3 regions of the Pseudomonas sp. AS2.8 genome follow, and region 2 is predicted to be linked to each of the others. Evidence: predicted binding sites of a transcription regulator. Region 2 holds the regulator's gene; each other region holds the start of a gene.

Region 1 (5,343 bases), 300 kb from region 2:
CTAAGCTGTCCGATCATATCCTTGATGCTGCCCGTTCGGCGCTGCTCGAACTGCTCGAAGCGAAGTCGTCGGGCGCCCAGTGCTGACTGGATCCTGATCTCCGCACTCAAGGGTCGAAGCATGTGATCCCGCGCCAGCCAGATGCCTTCGCGGCATCCAGCGAAGGCGCCTGATCATCTGATCAGCTTTCATAGGTAACCACGCAAGCCAGCTAACAGCCTTTACATGATGACTATCATATGATTTATATGTCGGCCATCATCTTATGGGGCAGTGGTCCTGCATCAACGGGATACCAGTCCAGACGGCTGGACCTTCAGTCCCGTCTACCGAGGAGTCATATGAACAAGCAGCATCCAGTCCGTATCGTCGTTACCGGGGTTGGCCTAGTCGGTCCGCTGGGATGTGGAGCCGAGGTGACTTGGTCGCGCCTGCTCGCCGGCCGGTCAGGCCTACGGGCGTTACCTGAGAGCGTAGCCGGAGACACTGGTTGCGGCATCGCCGGACAGGTGCCCGGTCTGGCGGAGGATCCGACGGCTGGCTATGACCCCGAGCTCCATATCAATGCCAAGGATCGCAAGAAGATGGATCGCTTCATCGAGTTTGCCCTGGTCGCGGCGCGGGAGGCCCTCGAACAGGCGAACTGGCATCCCGGTGACGATGCCGCCCAGCAACGAACCGCCACGCTTATTGCCTCGGGCGTCGGCGGCTTCGATGCCATCGCCAGTGCCGTGCGCACCACGGATACCCGCGGCGCGCGACGGCTCTCGCCGTTCACCGCGCCGTCATTTCTCGCCAACATGGCCGCCGGCCATGTATCCATCGAGCATGGTTTCAAGGGGCCACTCGGCGCACCGGTTACAGCCTGCGCCGCTAGCGTCCAGGCCATCGGCGATGCTGCCCGCCTTATCCGAGCAGGGGAGGCGGACATCGCGATCTGTGGGGGGACCGAAGCCGCTCTCCATCCGGTGACCCTGGGCAGTTTCGCTGCGGCCCGCGCCCTGGCAGCCGGCTACAATGATCGTCCGCAAGAGGCGTCCCGGCCTTTCGATCGAGATAGGGCAGGCTTCGTCATGGCCGAGGGTGCAGGGCTCCTGGTCATTGAGTCACTGGATCACGCGCTGGCCCGAGGCGCCACACCCCTGGCCGAGCTGGTGGGCTACGGCACCAGCGCCGATGCCTATCATCTCACCGCCGGTCCGGAAGACGGCAGCGGTGCCCGCCGCGCCATGGAGCAGGCCCTGCGCCAGGCCGGGATCGCCGCCGCCGAGGTGCAACACATCAATGCCCACGCCACTTCCACACCGGTCGGCGACAAGGGGGAGCTGGCGGCCATTCGGGCAGTCTTTGGTGATAACTCGCCGGTCGCCATTACCTCGACCAAGTCCAGTACCGGGCACCTGCTGGGCGCCGCTGGTGGTATCGAGGCGATCTTCACCGTACTCGCCCTGCGTGACCAGATCGTGCCGCCGACGCTGAATCTACACCACCCGGATCAGGCCGCCGATGGCCTGAATCTCGTGGCCTTGCGGGCGCGCCGGCTGCCGCTCGAATACGCCCTGTCCAATGGCTTCGGCTTTGGTGGCGTGAACGCCAGCGCCCTGTTCAGGCGTTGGACCAGGGCGTGAGCAGGTACGGCAGGTGGGCTGCTACCGCACGTCAATGAGTTCTTGGGGCTAGCGTGCACGAGTGGAAGGGTGCGTCCCTGTACCTTTCTGAAGAGGCTTGAACCCGACGGAAGAGCCTCCCGCTCTTCCGCTTTTTCCGCATTGGCGTTGGCCGTGGTCGACTGAAGAGCACCGTTAGCGGTGGTGAGGAATGCCCTGGGCGAAGGAGGCTCGAGCGAACGGCCAGTGCTTGCAAAGGCACCGACCGTTGCGAATTCATGGAGTCAAGCCACCCGGAAGCGACCCACCAGCGCCTGCTGCTGTTCGGCGAGGCGCGCCAGTTCGCGACTGGTGACGGCGGTCTGCTCGGCGCCGGCGCTAACCTGGATCACCAGGTCGTTGATGTCGTTGACGTTGCGACTGATCTCTTCGGCGACCTGACTCTGCTGCTCGGCGGCCGAGGCCACCTGGATGTTGCGGTCGTTGATCAGGGTCACCCCCTCGGCGATCTCGCCCAGCAGCTCGCCGGCGCGAACCACGTTGCTGGCGCCGGTCTGCACCTGGCTCAGGGTTTCCTGCATGGCCTGGGTGGCACGATCGGAGCCGTTCTGCAGATTATTGATCATCTGCTGGATGCTGCCGGTGGATTGCTGGGTCTTCTGTGCCAGGGAGCGTACTTCGTCGGCCACCACGGCGAAGCCACGCCCGGCTTCACCGGCGCGGGCGGCTTCGATGGCGGCGTTGAGGGCCAGCAGGTTGGTCTGCTCGGCGATGCCGCGGATCACGTCCAGTACCGAGGAGATGGCGTCGCTCTCGTGCTTGAGTTCGGCGATGATCTCCGAGGTCCGTTCGGCCTGCACCGACAGCCCCTGTACCAGGCCGATGGTGGCCTGCAATTCGCGACGACCCTGGCTGGTGTTGCCCTCGACCTGGCGCGAGCCTTCGGCGGCTTCGGTGGTGCTGCGGGCGACGTCCTTGACGGTGGCGCTCATCTCGGCGATGGCGGTGGCGACCTGATCGGTGCCCAGGCGCTGCTGGGCGACGTTCTGGCTGGTCTGGAGGGCGACGGCCGAGGCCTCCTCGGCGGCGGTGGCGACCTGCACGGTGGCCGCGCCGATCTCCTGGATCACCTGGCCCAGCTCCTGGCTCATCAGGTTGAGGTTGCCGGTGATGGCGCCGAACTCGTCCTTGCCCTGATAGGCGCAGCGCGCGGTGAGGTCGCGGGTGGCGAGGCGGGTGAGGGTCGCGTTGACCTGTTCCACCGCCTGCTTGATGTTGCGGATGATCACCCAGGCCAGGGCCGAGACGGCCACCAGCACCAGCAGCACCAGGCCGAGGGTGATCCAGAGGTCGCGACTGGCCTTGGCGCGGGCCTGCTCGGCCTGGGCGCCAACGCTGGCGCCCAGATCCGCCTCGACTTTGCCCATCAGGTCGATGCGCTGGGTGGCCAGGTTGAACCAGTCTTCCGGCTTGACGCCCAGGGCGTCGCCCAGGGGGACGGTAAAGGCCAGTTGCTGCAGGCGGCTGACTTCTTGGGCGCTGGGTTGCTTGAAGGTGTCGTCGAGCTGGCGGATGAAGTCGGGCGTGGCTTTGCGCTCGAAGGCGTCGGCATAGGCGGAGAATTCACCCAGGTTGCGGGCGAAGCGCGACAGCAGGCTGGCGTCGAAGCGATTCTGGTTGAAGGCCAGGCCCAGCAGGACGCGCTCGCGGCCGGCGCGCTCCTTCATCTCGACGAACAGATTGAGGGCGCCCAGGGCGCGCAGGATGGCCGGATCGTCGACCCCGGCTTCCAGCGAATGGGTGTAGCCGATCAATGTCTTGATCAAATCGGTGTAGGCCGCACCGGACTGGGTGCTGTTGAGCGCCAGGCCGTCGACGCTGGTGCGCAGATCGGTCAGGCCGTCCAGGGCGCGCAGCAGGCTCTGGAGAGCGGCGTCGCTACCGCTGGCCAGGGCCTTGAGCGCGCCATGAGCCTGGTCGCTGTCCTGGCGGAAGGTCTTGAGCTTGTCCTGCATGGACTTGCCGCCGCTGCCCAGGAAGACGCCGCTGGCGCCGCGTTCGCGCTGCAGGCTGGTGACCACGGCGCTGATGCGCTGGGCCGTGGCACTGGCGGTCACGGTGTGCTCCATGTCCTTGAAGGTTTCGTAGCGATCGGCGGTGTAGAGGCCCGAGATCACCAGGAATCCAGCCAGCGGCAGGAGCAGGATCAGCAGGAGCTTGGTACTTAGGGGGGCATTCCTGAGCATCGTGGCATTCTCTGAGGCGTTCAGCGGGTACGTCGGCGGCAAGGGGGAAGCCGGCGCGGGCAAGATCGATTCCGGTTATGTCGGCACCCGCGGACGAACCTTGATAGTCAGGTTATTCATCGGCGTGAGTGGCGCGGCGCGCGGCACGCGGCCAGGCGGTACGCCGGGTGAGGAGCGCAGCGCCCGGGGAGGCCGGGCGCTATGGTCAGACGTCAATCAACCCAGGTGCGCCTTGACGAGCAGGGCGTAGCCGAGCACCAGCAGCGGCCAGCCCAGCACCGGGCCGAACACCAGGCGCCAGAGCCACAGGCGCGGCACGAAGCCGACGCCATGCACCAGTCCGGCGGAGACGCCCAGCATGACCGCCATCAGCAGCGGATGGCTGTAGTGGCCGCTGGCGTCGAGCATCAGCCCCGGATGGATCAGCAGCAGCAGGGCCAGGGGCGCTGCGAGCAGCAGCGACAGCGTGCGCCCCAGCGGATGGACGCGGGGCAGGACTTCAGCATTCGGCATCGTCATGGACATCCAGCTCCCGGGTGCTTTCCAGCCAGAGGGCGTTGATGATGCCGAAGCTGGCGGCGAGCAGGACGCCGAGGATCCAGGTGAAGTACCACATGGCAGGTCTCCTTGAGAGGGGCCGATCAGTAGAGGCCGTGGGGATTGGCGTCGATGAAGCGGTCATCGACCTTGCCCCACATCCGGGCGTAGCTCCACAGGGTGTAGGCGAGGATCAGCGGCACGAAGAGCGCCGCGGCGACGAACATGATGCCCAGGGTCTTGTGGCTGGAGACGGCGTCCCAGACGGTCAGGCTGGAGGCCGGGTCCAGGCTCGACGGCAGCACGAAGGGAAACAGTGCGCAGCCGGCGGTGGCGAGGGTGCCGACGATGGCCAGGGCCGTGCCGGTAAAGGCCAGACCCGCCTGCCGCCAGCTGCTGCCCAGCAGCGCCAAAACGCTGCCGAGCACCGCCACGACCGGGGCGATCAGGGTCAGCGGCTGCTGGTGGTAGTTGGCCAGCCAGCCCGGATTGCCCGCGGTCACCACCTTGTGCAGCGGATTCAGGGCACTGCCCGGATCGCCCTGGCTGATCAGCACATAGCCGTCGAAGCCATAGGCCAGCCAGACGCCGGCCAGGCCGAAGGTGACGAGATGGAGCAGGGCGCACAGACCGGTGGCGCGACGGGCACGCTCGCCCAGCGCCTGATGGGTGCGCAGCATCAGCCAGCTGCCGCCGTGGGCGCAGAGCATGGCCAGGCTGACCAGCCCGCAGAGCAGCGCGAAGGGGTTGAGCAGGGCGAAGAAGCTGCCGTGGTAGCTGGATCTCAGGGTGTCGTCGAGCTGGAAGGGCAGGCCCTGGAAGAGGTTGCCGAAGGCCACGCCGAACACCAGCGCCGGGACCAGGCTGCCGGTGAACAGACCCCAGTCCCAGGCGCTGCGCCAGCGGGTGTTGTCCAGCTTGCTGCGGTAGTCGAAGCCCACCGGGCGCAGGAA
Region 2 (5,343 bases):
GCCGCATTGGGCACCAGCCAGCGCTTGAGGTAGAACAGCGGCAGCGCCTTGTCGCGCACCACCACCACTTCCTGGCCGTCCACCACGTTGGTGCGGGACAGGTCGAGGTGGAAGATCTCGTTGACGTTGACCAGCGGGAAGGCGAAGGCCTGGTTGCCCAGCATCACCATCAGCGTCGGCATGATCGCCAGCGTCAGGGGCACCTTGATGACGATCTTGGAGCCCTGGCCCTTGGTCGAGTAGACGTTCAGGGTGCCGTTGAGCTGGCTGATCTTGGTCTTGACCACGTCCATGCCCACGCCACGACCGGAGATGTCGGAGATCTCGGCCTTGGTGGAGAAGCCCGGGGCGAAGATCAGGTTGAAGCACTCGGTCTCGGTAAGGCGATCGGCCGCGTCGCGGTCGAGCAGGCCTTTCTCCACGGCCTTGTTGCGCAGCAGATCCGCGTCCATGCCCTTGCCGTCATCGGAGATCGACAGGAGGATATGGTCGCCTTCCTGCTCGGCGGAGAGCACTACACGCCCCGCGCGGGACTTGCCGTTCTCTTCACGCTCGGCTGGCCCCTCGATGCCGTGGTCAACCGCGTTGCGCACCAGGTGCACCAGCGGATCGGCCAGGGCCTCGACCAGGTTCTTGTCAAGGTCGGTTTCTTCGCCCACCAGCTCCAGGTTGATCTCTTTCTTCAGGCTGCGCGCCAGATCGCGGACCAGGCGCGGGAAGCGGCCGAAGACCTTCTTGATCGGCTGCATCCGCGTCTTCATGACCGAGGTCTGCAGATCGGCGGTGACCACGTCGAGATTGGACACGGCCTTTGCCATGGCCTCGTCGCCGCTGTTCAGGCCCAGGCGCACCAGGCGGTTACGCACCAGTACCAGCTCGCCGACCATGTTCATGATCTCGTCCAGCCGGGCGGTATCGACCCGCACGGTGGTTTCCGCCTCACTGGTGGGACGTTCGGCGGGCGCGGCAGCTGCCGGCTTGGGCACTGCGACCTCGGCAACCGGAGCCGGTTTCGGCGCGGGTGCAGGCGCGGGCTGAGGCGCGGCGACCGGTGCCGGCGCAGCAGCCGGTGCGGCTACAGCATCGGCAGCTGCCGCGGGACCACTGAATCGGCCCTTGCCGTGCAATTCGTCGAGCAGGGATTCGAATTCGTCGTCGGTGATCTCGTCACCGCTCGCCGCTGCTGCCGGGGCCGCTACAGCAGGGGCTGCCGTGACCGGTGCCGCGGCTTCGTTCGCGACGAACTTGCCCTTGCCGTGCAATTCGTCCAGCAGGGCCTCGAATTCGTCGTCGGTGATGTCATCACCGCTCGCTGCAACGGCAGTGGGCGCTGCGGCGGCAACCGGCGCAGCGGCCGGCGCGTCATGGAACTTGCCCTTGCCGTGCAACTGATCGAGCAGAGCTTCGAATTCGTCGTCGGTGATGTCGTCACCACCGGCGGCCGCAGGCGCTGCCGCTGCCGCGCTCGGCTCGCTGCCCAGGGCATCGAGCAGATTCTGGAAATCGGCATCGCTCAATTCCGGCTCGGCAGCTGCTGCAGCAGCGACGGGCGCTGGCGCCGCGGCCACCGGCGTGGCAGCCACGGGCGCGGCCGCTACCGGCGCCGGTTCGCTCCCGGCCGGGTCGGCCAGGCGAGCCAGTGCCGCCAGCAACTCGGGCGAGGCCGGGGTCGGCTCTTCGCGTTCCCGGACCTGACCAAACATCTCGTTGACGGAATCCAGTGCCTGTAGCACCACATCCATCAGTTCGGCATCCACGCGGCGTTCGCCCTTGCGCAGGATGTCGAAAACGTTTTCCGCGATATGACAGCACTCGACCAGGGTATGGAGCTGCAGGAAACCGGCACCGCCCTTTACGGTATGGAAGCCACGAAAAATGGCGTTCAGCAGATCCATGTCATCCGGACGGCTTTCCAGCTCGACCAATTGTTCCGACAACTGTTCGAGAATCTCGCCGGCCTCTACCAGGAAATCCTGGAGGATCTCTTCATCGGCGTCGAAGCTCATTCCTGCACTCCCCAAGAGGGTCTGGGTCAGAAGCCCAGACTGGATAGAAGATCGTCGACGTCGACCTGAGCGGCCACGACGTCTTCACGCTTATCGGCATGAATCTGCGGACCTTCACCCTTCATCGTCTTTTCTTTTCGATTCTGTTCGATCAGCGCGCTGTGATCGTGGCTGAAGCCGGTATAGCGATCGACCTGGCTGGCCATCATCACCAGCTTGACGAGGTCTTTCTCGATCTGCCCGACGAGATTGACCACGCGCTTGATCACCTGACCGGTAAGGTCCTGGTAGTCCTGCGCCAGGAGGATGTCGTTGAGCTTGGCCGACAGTTGTTCGGCGCTGCTCTCGCTGTGGCTGAGGAAGGCATCGACGCGCTTGGCCAGCTCGCGGAATTCGTCCGCGCCCATCTCCCGGCGCATGAACTTCTTCCAGTCGGCATGCACGGCACGGGCTTCGTCACCGAAGTTGCCTACCAGCGGGGCGCTCTCCTCCACCAGATCCATGGTCCGGTTGGCGGCGTTCTCGGTCATCTTCACCACGTAGGAGAGACGATCGGTGGCATCGCTGATCTGGGAGACCTCTTCGCCGGCCATGCCGCGCGGATCGATCTCGAAGTTGACGATGGCGTTGTGCAACTCGCGGGTCAGCTTGCCGACTTCCTGGTAGAGACCCCGGTCACGCAACTGGTTGAGTTCATTGATGACATGCACCGCCTGGGTGAAGTCGCCACTTTCTAGGCATTTCACCAGCTCCTGGGCGTGCTGTTTTAGATTCGACTCGAAGTCGCTGAAGCTGTTGGTGCCAAGCTGATCCATAACGTCCCCGCGGCTTTCTTCAGCCGTTCACCCGCTCGAAGATCTTGTCGATCTTTTCTTTCAGCACCTGGGCGGTGAAAGGCTTGACCACATAGCCGTTCACGCCGGCCTGAGCGGCTTCGATGATCTGCTCACGCTTGGCCTCGGCGGTCACCATCAGCACCGGCAGGGTCTTCAGGCGTGCGTCGGCGCGCACCTGGCGCAGCAGGTCAATGCCGGTCATGCCGGGCATGTTCCAGTCGGTGACGAGAAAATCGAAGTTGCCGCTCTGCAACATCGGCAGGGCGGTGTTGCCGTCGTCTGCTTCGGCGGTATTGGTGAATCCCAGATCGCGCAGCAAATTCTTGATGATGCGTCTCATCGTGGAAAAATCGTCCACGATGAGGATTTTCATGTTCTTGTCCAAGTCGACCTCCGTCCTAATCCGCACACACGCCGCGAGGCGCGCCTAAGCAATCGTAGTAGCCTGAGTACCAGCCGGTTAACGCGAACGCCATTCCGCCAGCCGCGCCCGCAGGCGTGCCGCGCATTGACTGTGAAGTTGGCAGACGCGTGACTCGCTCACGCCCAACACCTCGCCGATTTCCTTGAGGTTGAGTTCCTCGTCGTAATACAGCGAGAGCACCAGACGTTCACGCTCCGGAAGATTGGCGATGGCGTCGGCCAGGGCCTTGCGGAAGCGCTCGTCTTCCAGACCGCGACCGGGTTCGAGTTCATGCGAACCGCTCTCCTCGAGCCCATGCTCACCACCCTCCATGAGGTCGTCGAAACTGAACAGGCGACTCCCCATGGTGTCGCCAAGGATGCCGTAGTACTCATCCAGACTCAATTTAAGTTCGGCCGCGACTTCGGAATCTTTAGCGTCGCGACCCGTACGCGCTTCCACCGCGCGAATGGCGTCGGTGACCATGCGCGTGTTGCGGTGTACCGAGCGCGGCGCCCAGTCGCCCTTGCGGACCTCGTCGAGCATGGCGCCGCGGATGCGGATTCCGGCGTAGGTCTCGAAGCTGGCGCCCTTGCCGGCGTCATATTTGCGCGAGGCCTCCAGCAGGCCGATCATGCCGGCCTGCATCAGGTCCTCGACCTGCACGCTGGCCGGCAGACGCGCCAGGAGGTGGTAGGCGATGCGTTTCACCAACGGCGCGTAGCGGTTGATGAGTTGCTCCTGCTGGGTACGTTCCGAGGTTTTGCTGTACATGCGAAGCCCGCTGGATGCTGTCATGCGTGGGTACCGATGGCTGGTTGCACAAGGCGCTCGACAAAGAATTCGAGATGGCCGCGCGGATTGGCGGGCAACGGCCAGCCATCGACTCTCTGAGCTACCGCACGGAAGGCCAGCGAGGCCTTGGCACGCGGAAAGGCTTCGAACACGGGGCGCTGTTTCTGTACGGCTTTGCGCACCGCCTCGTCGAACGGAATGGCGCCCACATACTGCAGGGCGACATCCAGGAATCTGTCGGTCACCTTGGTCAGCTTAGCAAAGAGATTGCGACCTTCCTGGGGTGTCAGCGCCATGTTCGCCAGAACCCGGAAGCGGGTGACGCCATGGTCGCGATTGAGCAGCTTGATCAGGGCGTAGGCATCGGTGATGGAGGTGGGCTCGTCGCACACCACCACCAGGACTTCCTGGGCGGCGCGAACGAAGCTGACCACCTGGTCGCCGATGCCGGCAGCGGTATCGACGATGAGCACGTCGAGGTTTTCGCTGATGTCGCTGAAGGCCTGGATCAGACCGGCGTGCTGGGCCGGTGTCAGATTGACCATCGCCTGGGTGCCCGAGGCCGCCGGGACGATGCGGATGCCGCCCGGGCCGTGCAGCAGCACGTCGCGCAGTTCGCACTCGCCGGAGATGACGTCGGCCAGGGTGCGCTTGGGCGACAGGCCGAGCAGAACGTCGATGTTGGCGAGGCCCAGATCGGCGTCGAGCAGCATGACGCGCCGCCCGATATCGGCCAGGGCCAAGGCCAGGTTGACCGACACGTTGGTCTTGCCGACACCGCCTTTACCGCCCGTGACCGCTATGACTTGGACGGGATGCATGCTACCCATTGCCTGATACCTTTGATTGAAATCCGTCACACTTTAGACCAAGTGCATTTGGCGTGCCCAGGCATGCGATGCACCACTACCGTTCGTCTGCGCTAACCGGCGCGGCGGGCATTGCTCTGATACAGGCCGGCAAGCATGCCGGCCATGGTTTCTTCGCTCGGCTCCTCGGGGGCCTGCAGGCTCACCGCACGGCTCACCAGCTGGTGGCTGCGGGCCGGGTGCAGGTCGTCCGGGATACGGGGGCCGTCGCAGATGTAGGCCACCGGCAGGCGCTGGCTGATGGCCAGACCCAGGGCTTCGCCGAGACTTGCGGCTTCGTCCAGCTTGGTCAGCACGCAGCCGCTCAGGCCGCAGCGCCGATAGCTGTGGTAGGCCGCCTTGAGCACCTGGCTTTGGCTGGTGACACCCAATACCAGATAATTGCGAATCTTCAGCTGGCGGTTGGCCAGGGCTTCGAGCTGCACCTTGAGCGC
Region 3 (5,343 bases), 110 kb from region 2:
ACCGAAATTGGGCTATCGCTGCGTGGAACTCCCCACCGTGCGGCGCTATCCGAAGGGCGAGGTACCCACCAAGATCAGCAGCGTCAGAGGTAATCTGTCGGTGCTGCAGGTACTGATGAAGGCCTGTGCAGGTCATTACAACCCACGCCTGGGCGAGGACGCCCAGCTGGCGGCGCAACGACGAAGCTGATTCCGTCGCGCTTGCCGGGTGTGCAAGAGACGATGGAGTAGGCAATGGTGCGTGTGCTGTCGGCGTTTCGCGGGCTCTATTTCGCGACGCTGTTGATGTTGATCGGGACCGGTCTGCTGAGTACCTATCTTGGTCTGCGACTGGCCGCCGATCAGGTGCAGGGACTCTGGGTCGGTGCCCTGACCGCCGCCTATTACGCGGGACTGGTGATAGGCGGCAAGCTGGGGCATCGGTTGATCGCCAAGGTTGGCCATATCCGCGCCTATGTGACCTGCGCCGGGGTGGTCGGCGCCGCGGTGCTGGGCATCGGCCTGCTGCCCTGGCTGCCGATGTGGCTGGCACTCAGGGTGCTGATCGGCATGGGCATGATGTGCCAGTACATGGTGCTGGAGAGCTGGCTCAACGAGCAGGCCGGCCCTGGCGAGCGGGGCAAGGTCTTTTCCGGCTACATGACCGCCTCCTACCTCGGCCTGGCGTTGGGTCAGGTGGTCCTGGTGCTCTCGCCTGATCTCGGCGTCGACAAGCTGATGCTGGTCGCCATCTGCTATGCCCTGTGTCTGGTGCCGGTGGCGGTCACCGGCAAGATCCACCCGGCACCGCTCAAGCCGGCGCCCTTGGAACCCACCTTCTTTATCCAGCGGATTCCCCAGTCGTTGACGACGACCCTGGTCGCGGGTCTGGTGATCGGCTCCTTCTATGGCCTGGCGCCTCTCTACGCCAGTGCCCAGGGCCTGCCCACCGAGCGCATCGGCCTGTTCATGGCGTGTTGCATCTTCGCCGGACTGATCGCCCAGTGGCCGATCGGCTGGCTGTCGGATCGGCATGATCGCAGCTGGCTGATCCGGGTGGTCGCCATCGCCCTGACCCTGGCAGCCCTGCCACTGGCCGTGCTGCCCCATGTGCCGCCGGTGGTGCTGCTGCCGCTCGGCCTCATCGCCAGCCTGCTGCAATTCGTGCTCTATCCCCTGGCGGTGGCGTTATCCAATGACCATATCGAAGGGGAACGTCGGGTATCCCTGAGCGCCATGCTGCTGGTGACCTTTGGCATCGGTGCCTGTATCGGTCCGCTGGTGGTGGGTGCGCTGATGAATCTGGTCGGACCCAACATGCTCTATGCCTTCGTCGTGCTCTGCGGTGCGATCCTGATCTGGCGCATCCGTCCGGATGCGGTCACGGGCAAGCACCTCGTCGACGAGGCGCCGCTGAGCCACGTGCAGATGCCCGAAGGGTCGACCAGCTCGCCGCTGGCAGCGGCCCTGGATCCGCGTGTCGACAGCCAGGTCGTGCAGGAGCAGATGCACACTGAGCCGGTCGTCGAGGAGGAACCTGCCGAGGAGGGGGCACCTCTGCAGGAAGAGATCGAGTTCCCGCAGAACCCGCCTGGATCCAAGGCGAACTAAGCGGTTGGGGAGGGCGTCCAGTAGCCGTGGGCGCCCGATCGGTCACTCGAACCGGCGGTTTTCCCGCTGCAGCTGATAGATGAAGCGCTCGATCTGGCGCTGGGCCGCGCCCGTCAGGCTGTTGAAGCAGACGCCGACGTCGCTGAATTCCATGCGCTCCGGACAGGCCACGTGGCGAATGGTCACCGGGGTATTGATGGTCCCGATGGGCAGCTCGGCGCTAAAGCTCTGTACCTGTTGCCCCGGTTGCAGCAGATGGGTGACGTTACCAGGGAAACGCAGCTTGCAGCCCGTGGCCGACAGGTCGATCAGTTGGCCTCGCAGCTGGATCGGGCTGTTGCCCTGGCTCAGCTCCGCCGTGGCCGGCTGGGCCAGCAGCAGCTTGACCCGATAGGCATTGCGTCGCTGGTGATAGGTGAGTTCGGTGGGCAGGCCGATCCAGTAGCAGCGATTGCCATCCAGCTCGCTGAACTCGACCGGATGATCGATCTGCCAGGTGACCTTGATGCCTTCGTGAAAGCTGTCCACCCGGAACGACTGGCCCTGTTCGAGCAGGCGTTCGGCTTCGCGCGGAATGAATTCGTCCAGTGCGATCCGCCCCTTGGCCTCGTCGATCTCGACGACAAAGCTCTGGAATTGCTGCCCCTGGCGATTGAAGGTGATCCGCAGCGGAATATGCTGCTGTTGCGCCGGCCGCAGGCAGGCCAGGATCTCGCCCTTGGAGCGATAGACCTGGGGTGGCTGAGCGGCATTGTCGCTAGCGGAAGAGCCTTGCACCTGGAAACTCCTGTAGACAGCGGTCAGCAAGAATACTGGCTAAACGCCATCTGTACAGCGAAAAAAGCCGGCATGAGAATGTCCGAGATCAAGCCGAGCTCAGCGGACGCTGATAGCCGCCACCGGTCTGGTTGCCGCGACGGTTGTACAGCGTGGGCGCCGAGGTGCCCTGCAGGACATTCAGCAGTTTGCCGACCACGAAGCGGTTGGCCTGGATGATCTGGCCGTTACGGATGTTGTGAGCCTTGCACTGCTCCATGAGCTGCGCGAGCTGACTGGAGCGCGCCAGCAATTCTTCCCCGTCGGGCTGCTGGGCGGCGTACGCCTGCAAGCCCTGCAGATCCGCTCGCAGACCATAGGTCTGGAGCAGTAGGGTGCGCTGCTGGGCATGCTGGTCGAGCTGCTTGAGCAGGATCTGCTTGGTGCCCAGCAGGGCTTCCAGCCGATCGAGCTGGCGCTCGCTCAAGGCCTGGAACTCCTGCTCGATCAGGGCCAGCAGCTGCTCGCTCAGGTCGATGTCGTGGCGGGTAATCTCGAGCAAGTTGGCGTTGGGCATGGCGCGGTTTCCGTTCGAACGTTAGTGGCGATCGTCAGAAAGGCCATGCCGAACCGGGCGTCAGGACTCGAACGCCATCAGTTTGTCGGCCACCTTCTGGCTGTCGACCTTGTAGGAGCCATCGGCGATGGCCTGTTTCAGGCGGCTGACCTTGTCGCTGTCGACCACCGGCAGATCCTTGAGCCCTGCCGTGAGGGAGCTCAGTTGCTTGGCCTCGGCGCTCAAGCTGACCGACTCGCCGGAGGCGGTGCTCTTGGTGGCCTTGACGTCGCTGGTCTGCGCCGTGGACACGTCCTTGGTGGACGCCGCCTTGGTGTTGCCTATGCCCGCAGTAGAGGACGAATTCAGGCGATTGATATCTAGAGCCATGAGTGAAGATCCTCGTGTCGTCTCGTTCGCATGTCCGGCTTATCGGCGTGTCATGCCGAAACTTTAGCCGTAGACCTGTGCGCCATGTCACATCCTTCGACAGGACGACGCGCAGAGGTTCAGGAAGCAGACGCTCAAGGTACTCCTTTTGACTTCTTCGCTAAAGCGCCACCTCCACCTGCCCCTGATCGACGACCCGACCGCGGATCACCCGGTTGGAGCTCAGGTTGCGTACGCGGATCTCCTCGTCCTTGGCGCCGGCGCTGAGGGCTTCGCCCTGCATGCGGATACTGAAGGAGGCGCTGCGGGCATTGATCACCACCTGCTCGCCCTTGCGGATGAGTTCGGCCTGCTCGATAAAGGAGGGCGCCAGCACCTGCTCGCTGACCACCTGACGCTTGAGCTGGGTGCCTATCACCTGCTCCAGGCTGGTCAGGTAACCCTGGGTCAGGGTGCCGACATCGCGCTCCACCAAGGCTACGTTCTGGTCGTCCAGCACCGCGCCGCGCAACAGCGGCTGCAGCGTGACCACGACCGGCCGATACAGCTTGACCTGCGCGGGCACGAACACCGTCCAGGGACTGCCGCCTTCGCAGCGCACCTTGACGTTGATCCGGCCCACCGGCGTTGGGCTGCCCTGTTGCGAGAGCGTCAGGGGTTTGTCGCAGGCGGCCAGGCGCAACCGGGAATCCAGGGAGTTGATCTGGGTTTCATGGCGAGCGTTGGAATTGGTCTCCAACAAATATTCCTGCACGCGCTCCTCAAGAAAACTTTCGACAGCGCCGATAAGTTCGTCAGATGAGGTGTAGTCGCCTTCTGCATAGGCCTTTCCGCCCAGGCATGTCAGGATCAACACAAGATTCGCAGCCCAGCGGCAAGAGGTCTTCATAGGTCGGAAACACGTCGCTTCGATCTTCATGAGTCACATCTAAGCAAGCCCTGTGCCGAGTTTTGCGACCGGTCTGTGGCAACGAGAGGAGTCGCCAAATGGCTGGTGTATTGGACGCAGTCAACCAACGTACCCAACTGGTGGGCCAGAACCGTCTGGAACTGCTGCTGTTCCGCCTGGACGGCTCGCAGCTCTACGGCATCAACGTCTTCAAGGTGAAGGAGGTGCTGCAGTGCCCCAAACTCACCGTGATGCCCAAATCGAGTCCGGTGGTACGGGGCGTGGCCAGCATCCGCGGCGGCACCTTTCCGATCATCGACCTGGCCATGGCTACCGGTCGCCGTGGATTGCCGGATATCAATAACTGCTTCGTGATCATCACCGAGTACAACACCAAGGTGCAGGGCTTCCTGGTGCGCTCGGTGGAGCGAATCGTCAACATGAACTGGGAAGGTATCAATCCGCCGCCCAAGGGCACCGGTCGTGATCACTACCTGACCGCCGTCACCCGGGTCGACAATCAGCTCGTCGAGATCATCGACGTGGAAAAGATCCTCTCTGAGGTCGCACCGTCGGTCGAGACCGTGTCGGCGGGCGTCATCAGCGAAGTGGTACAGGCCAAGGCCGTCACCAAGCGCGTGCTGATCGTCGACGACTCCTCGGTGGCCCGCAAGCAGGTGACTCGTTGCTTGGAAACCGTCGGGGTAGAGGTCATTTCCCTCAATGATGGTCGCCAGGCGTTGAATTTCCTCCAGGCGATGGTAGCGGAAGGCAAGCGTCCGGAAGAGGAATTGCTGATGATCATTTCCGACATCGAGATGCCGGAAATGGACGGCTACACCCTGACGGCGGAAATCCGTCATGATTCGCGGATGCAGAAAGTGCATATACTGCTGCATACCTCCTTGTCCGGCGTCTTCAACCAGGCGATGGTCAAGAAGGTCGGTGCGGACGATTTCCTTGCCAAGTTCCGTCCCGATGATCTTGCCTCCCGGGTAGCCGAGCGCATCAATGCGGTCGACAGTCACTAGGTGAAGGCGTCTCTATCCCGGTATCCAGAAGGCGGAGCGGCAGTGTCAGCAGTCAACGCGGATTTTGTGCTTTTTCGTGATTTCCTCGAGAAATCCAGCGGGATCCTGCTCGGTGACAACAAGCAGTACCT

The links. The regulator FliA, encoded in region 2, starts transcription of late flagellar genes. The targets are predictions, from matches to a motif close to CTAAAGTTTNNNNNNNNNNNGCCGNTAA.
Region 1: a site for FliA is predicted at 3,931-3,958, ahead of FHR73_RS03605 (methyl-accepting chemotaxis protein). Genes of this name have one in related genera too.
Region 3: a site for FliA is predicted at 3,332-3,359, ahead of flgM (flagellar biosynthesis anti-sigma factor FlgM). Genes of this name have one in related genera too.

What each region holds. Positions count from the first base shown of each region.
Region 1 is NZ_JACHVV010000001.1:793,983-799,325, forward strand. It holds gene FHR73_RS03595 (TetR/AcrR family transcriptional regulator) at 1-86, shown strand, start outside; gene fabF (beta-ketoacyl-ACP synthase II) at 342-1,628, shown strand; gene FHR73_RS03605 (methyl-accepting chemotaxis protein) at 1,892-3,853, opposite strand; gene FHR73_RS03610 (cyd operon YbgE family protein) at 4,070-4,366, opposite strand; gene cydX (cytochrome bd-I oxidase subunit CydX) at 4,353-4,469, opposite strand; gene cydB (cytochrome d ubiquinol oxidase subunit II) at 4,495-5,343, opposite strand, start outside.
Region 2 is NZ_JACHVV010000001.1:497,460-502,802, reverse strand. It holds gene FHR73_RS02305 (chemotaxis protein CheA) at 1-2,006, opposite strand, end outside; gene FHR73_RS02300 (protein phosphatase CheZ) at 2,033-2,821, opposite strand; gene FHR73_RS02295 (chemotaxis response regulator CheY) at 2,841-3,215, opposite strand; gene fliA (RNA polymerase sigma factor FliA) at 3,303-4,043, opposite strand; gene fleN (flagellar synthesis regulator FleN) at 4,040-4,870, opposite strand; gene flhF (flagellar biosynthesis protein FlhF) at 4,963-5,343, opposite strand, start outside.
Region 3 is NZ_JACHVV010000001.1:388,232-393,574, forward strand. It holds gene FHR73_RS01770 (glycosyltransferase family 2 protein) at 1-190, shown strand, start outside; gene FHR73_RS01775 (MFS transporter) at 235-1,590, shown strand; gene FHR73_RS01780 (flagellar brake protein) at 1,633-2,367, opposite strand; gene FHR73_RS01785 (flagella synthesis protein FlgN) at 2,456-2,923, opposite strand; gene flgM (flagellar biosynthesis anti-sigma factor FlgM) at 2,984-3,292, opposite strand; gene flgA (flagellar basal body P-ring formation chaperone FlgA) at 3,453-4,181, opposite strand; gene FHR73_RS01800 (chemotaxis protein CheV) at 4,280-5,212, shown strand; gene cheR (protein-glutamate O-methyltransferase CheR) at 5,255-5,343, shown strand, end outside.